2 regions of the Pseudomonas cichorii genome follow, and region 1 is predicted to be linked to the other one. Evidence: riboswitches for the same ligand, from Rfam matches in the RefSeq annotation. Region 1 holds a riboswitch; the other holds the start of a gene.
What was found. Region 1 has a riboswitch for cobalamin ahead of KGD89_RS10290 (ABC transporter substrate-binding protein). Riboswitches for the same ligand answer to the same signal wherever they lie in the genome.

Region 1 (2,199 bases):
CCGAGTTCTCGCGCAAGATCCGCGAGGGCGAGATCAAAAGTGGTGAAAAGCTGCCGACCGAGCAGGTCATCATCCGGGAAACGGGTGTCAGCCGTACGGTGGTTCGCGAGGCGATGTCGCGCCTGCAGGCCGAAGGGCTGGTGGAAACCCGCCATGGCATCGGGACCTTTGTGGTCGATGCTTCGCGTCCACGGGATTTCCAGATCCCGGAAACCCTGTCCGGCAGCCCTCCCGATGCAGCGGCCATCATCGAACTGCGCCTGAGCCTTGAACCGGAATCCGCCGCTCTCGCCGCACAACGGCGCACGCCGGAGCAACTGGAAGCCATACGCAAGGCGCTAGACGAGTTGCATCGCTGCGACCGGAACGAAACCGATACGACCCAGGCCGATTTCGAGTTTCACCGCAGTATCGTGCAATGCACCGCCAACAGCTTCTTTACCGATGTCATGACCCAACTGGGCAACAGCATTCTGCCCAGGGCACGGATCGGTTTCGGCAATGTGCCGACGACTCGGCTCATGGATGACCCGCACATCCAGCAGCGCGAACAGGAGCAGATCTACTCGGCTATCGCCCATCAGGATCGCGATGCGGCCAGGGCGGCGATGCGCCTGCACCTGATCAACTGCCTGCAACGCCTTCGCGCAAAGGATTAGCCACTAAAAGGCTTATCGTTTACCATCGCGCCCCGTCGGTTTCCGAGAGGAACTAACAGGGAATTCGAGGGCCTCGCACCTGCGCAGCTCAAACGAAACTGCCCCCGCAACTGTAGGCATCGAGCCAACTCCATCATGGCCACTGGGTAGTTCATTCCCGGGAAGGCTGGAGTCAGGTGATGAAATGCCAGTCAGGAGACCTGCCGACCTGCAACTTCACTGACCGGCGGGGTGTCCGGGAAGGACATCCGCGCGCCGGTTCATGGCTGCCTTGCCCTGCCTTCGGCGCAGTGCCGGGGATGTGTTTCCTGTCTGTACATTGCGCCCTGCACGTACGAAACGGAGATCGCATTACATGTCACTGCCCCGCCTTGCCGCCCTCATCGCCGGTCTGAGCCTGTCCACCCTGAGCCTTGCCGCTCCCACTCAATACCCGCTCACTGTCGAAAACTGTGGCATGAAGCTGACGTTCGAGCATGCGCCGCGCAAGGCAGTGACCATCGGCCAGTCCGGGACCGAAATGCTTCACGAACTGGGGCTGGGCGACACGCTGGTAGGCACTTCGCTGTGGTTCAACGATGTGCTGCCGCGCTTCAAGGCGCAGAACGACAAGGTCGAACGTCTGGCGGACAACGACCCGAGTTTCGAGGCCGTCATCGGCAAGCGCCCGGAACTGGTGGCCGTCCAGCTTGAATGGATGGTCGGAGCCCAGGGCGTGGTCGGTACCCGCCAGCAGTTTCATGACTTGAAGATCCCGACCTACATCATGCCGTCCGACTGCGAAGGCAAGGACAACCTGGTAGGCGCTGATGGCACACGCCTGGAGCCCTTCCGCATCGACACCATCTACAAGAGCATCGAACAGCTCGCCCAGATATTCGACGTACAGGATCGCGGCCAGCAACTGGTTGCAGAGCTGCGCAGTCGTCTGGCCCATGCAGTCGCCAACGTCAAACAGAACAAGGAGCGGGATGTGTCCGCAGTGTTCTGGTTCTCCAGCGCAGACATCGATATCGACCCTTATGTGGCAGGCCGCAAAGGCATTCCGGACTTCATGCTCAATAACCTGGGCATGCGCAATATCGTCGAGTCCGATGAAGAGTGGCCGACCGTGGGCTGGGAAACCATCGCCAAGGCCAATCCCGACATTCTGGTGATCGCACGTATGGATCGCCGTCGTTTTCCGGCCGACGACTACCGCAGGAAACTCGAATTCCTCAAGTCCGACCCGGTGACCCGCAATATGGACGCGGTCAAGCATGACCGTATCGTGATCATCGATGCCGATGCCATGCAGGCCAGCATCCGGCTGTTTACTGGCATCGAAGAACTGGCCGAAGCCGCCAATCGCTACAACGCCGCTCAATGAAGCTGGCCACTGCGCTCGGCCACATACTATGGGTGACAGCAGTTCTGCTGCTGGCCATCGTGGCGGGCGCTGCCATCGGTGAAACCAGCATCAGCCTGCCGGTGGTCTTCCAGGTGCTGGCGAACAAACTGTGGGCGGCCGGGTACGTGCTCGACCCCATCGATGAGGGGA
Region 2 (2,199 bases), 1.1 Mb from region 1:
CTATACCGACGCCCATATCATCGAGGACAACGATGAAGTGCTCGAAGGGTCGCGCATCGAAGGCACGCCTTATCACAATGCCTCGCTGTGGCTGGATTACCGTTTCGCCTCGGCGGGCCTGAAGGGCCTGTCAGTGGGCAGCGGCGTGCGCTATGTCGGCACCACCCACACCACGCCCAGCGTCACGGATCGCAAGATCCCGGCCTACGCCTTGTTCGATGCACGAATCAGCTATGACCTGGACGACAACTGGCAAGTCAGCGCCAAGGCACAGAACCTCACCAACGAGAAATACCTGTACTGCGCCAACTCATGCCGCTATGGCGATACCCGTAGTGTGGTGGGGGCGGTCAGTTATCGGTGGTAAGTCTTCGCGAAACCCCTAACGCTCGACCAACATCAGCCATTGACGCTTTCCAGCTTCAATGATTTGATGCGCGCCAGTTTCAGGTGTCCCATGCCGCCGTGCATGGGATTAAACGGGAAGCCGGTGCGTCACTCTCTGTGATCAGTCCGGCGCTGCCCCCGCAACGGTAAGCGAGCGAAGCATTCAAAATACCACTGTGCCAAGGCATGGGAAGGTGAATGTTTCATGACCCTCGCAAGCCCGGAGACCGGCCTGCAACCTTGTTTGGCAAACCCGCGGTGGGCGGGCGCAGGCCGGTCTTCGCGGGCTTTTTGCGCCTGCGATTCCCTATGCGTTGTTCCCTCCGGGATTCATTCATTCCTGATTGGCTGGAATCGCATGTCCCGTTCTTTTCTGCTTCAATCCCTGAGCCTGCTTCCCTGTCTGGCGCTTTCGTCCCATGCATTGGCCGCTGACTCACAAACCCTGGCACTGCCCTCGGTCGCAATCACTGGCAGCGCCGATACGCCAGTAACCGATCTGGCAACCCCGACACCCAGCGGTTCGCGCCTGAACCTTACGGCGCTGGAAACACCCGCCAGCACCAGTAGCCTCGACAGCCAGCCCCTCGAAAGCCGCAATAACCTGACCGTTCAAGATGCAGTCAGCCGCTCGCCGGGCATCACCAGCATCGCAACGCCCGGTGATGGCAATACAGCGCTATCCGCTCGCGGCTTCACCGGGCATTCCTCGGTCATGACCCTGTTCGACGGCTCGCGCCTGTACACCGGCGCCGGCACTCAGACCTTCCCGGTCGATCCGTTCATGGTCGAGCGTATCGACGTGATCCGTGGCCCGGCTTCGGTGCTTTATGGCGAAGGCGCAACCGGAGCCGTTATCAACGTGGTACCGAAAAAGCCTTTCGAGGGCGAAATCCGCAATCGCCTGCGCCTGGGCTACGGCTCCAATGACCGCCAGCAACTGGGCCTCGACAGCGGCGGCTCGCTGAGCGATACCCTGAGCTATCGCCTTACCCTGAACCAGCAGGAAAGCAATGGCTGGGTCGATAACGGCAATTCCCGCAGCCTGGCCATGAGCGCAGCCCTGCGCTGGCAAGCCACCGACGACCTGAGCTTCACCCTCGCCCACGAACGTGGCGACAGCGAGCCGATGAACTACTTCGGCACACCGCTGATCGATGGCCGATACCGCGACAGCCTGCGCGACAAAAACTACAACCTGCGCAATGCCGTGCAACGCTACAACGATGAATGGACCCGCCTGAACACCGACTGGGCCATCAACGATAACGTCAGCGCCAGCAACCAGCTCTACTACATCAAGAGCCGCCGCCACTGGCGCAACGCCGAAGTCTATAGCTGGAGCAGCGCTCAGGGTCAGTTGTTGCGTGGCGACTACCTGGAGATCAAGCACGACCAGGAGCAGATCGGCGACCGCCAGAGTTTCACGTTCAACCATTCGCTGTTCGGCCTGGACAGCCGCACGGTGATTGGAGCCGAGTACAACAGAATCCGCTTCGACGTCAGCAACAACTCGCCTTACAACGATGTCGGCGGCGACTTCATCGATCCATGGAGCCCGGCATCCGGCGACTTCCAGAGCCAGTCGGCATTCCGGCCACTGGCCGAAAGCACCACGCGCACTTTTGCCGTGTTCGCCGAAAACCGCCTGCAACTGTCCGAGCGCTGGTCGCTGGTGACCGGCGTGCGCCGCGACCAGAACCACATCGACCGCTATGACCAGCGTGCCGACAGCCGTAGCGACCGGAGCCTCACCGGCGGCAACTGGCGCGCCGGGCTGGTGTTCGCTGTGACCAATCAACTGTCCCTGTA

Region 2: it holds a riboswitch for cobalamin, as region 1 does, so the genes downstream of both, KGD89_RS14040 (TonB-dependent receptor) here and KGD89_RS10290 (ABC transporter substrate-binding protein) in region 1, are expected to answer to the same signal.

What each region holds. Positions count from the first base shown of each region.
Region 1 covers NZ_CP074349.1:2,308,703-2,310,901, reverse strand. Annotated here, with positions in the region: gene KGD89_RS10295 (FadR/GntR family transcriptional regulator) at 1-659, shown strand, start outside; cobalamin riboswitch at 679-881, shown strand; gene KGD89_RS10290 (ABC transporter substrate-binding protein) at 1,015-2,028, shown strand; gene KGD89_RS10285 (FecCD family ABC transporter permease) at 2,025-2,199, shown strand, end outside.
Region 2 covers NZ_CP074349.1:3,364,458-3,366,656, forward strand. Annotated here, with positions in the region: gene KGD89_RS14035 (TonB-dependent siderophore receptor) at 1-367, shown strand, start outside; cobalamin riboswitch at 432-637, shown strand; gene KGD89_RS14040 (TonB-dependent receptor) at 746-2,199, shown strand, end outside.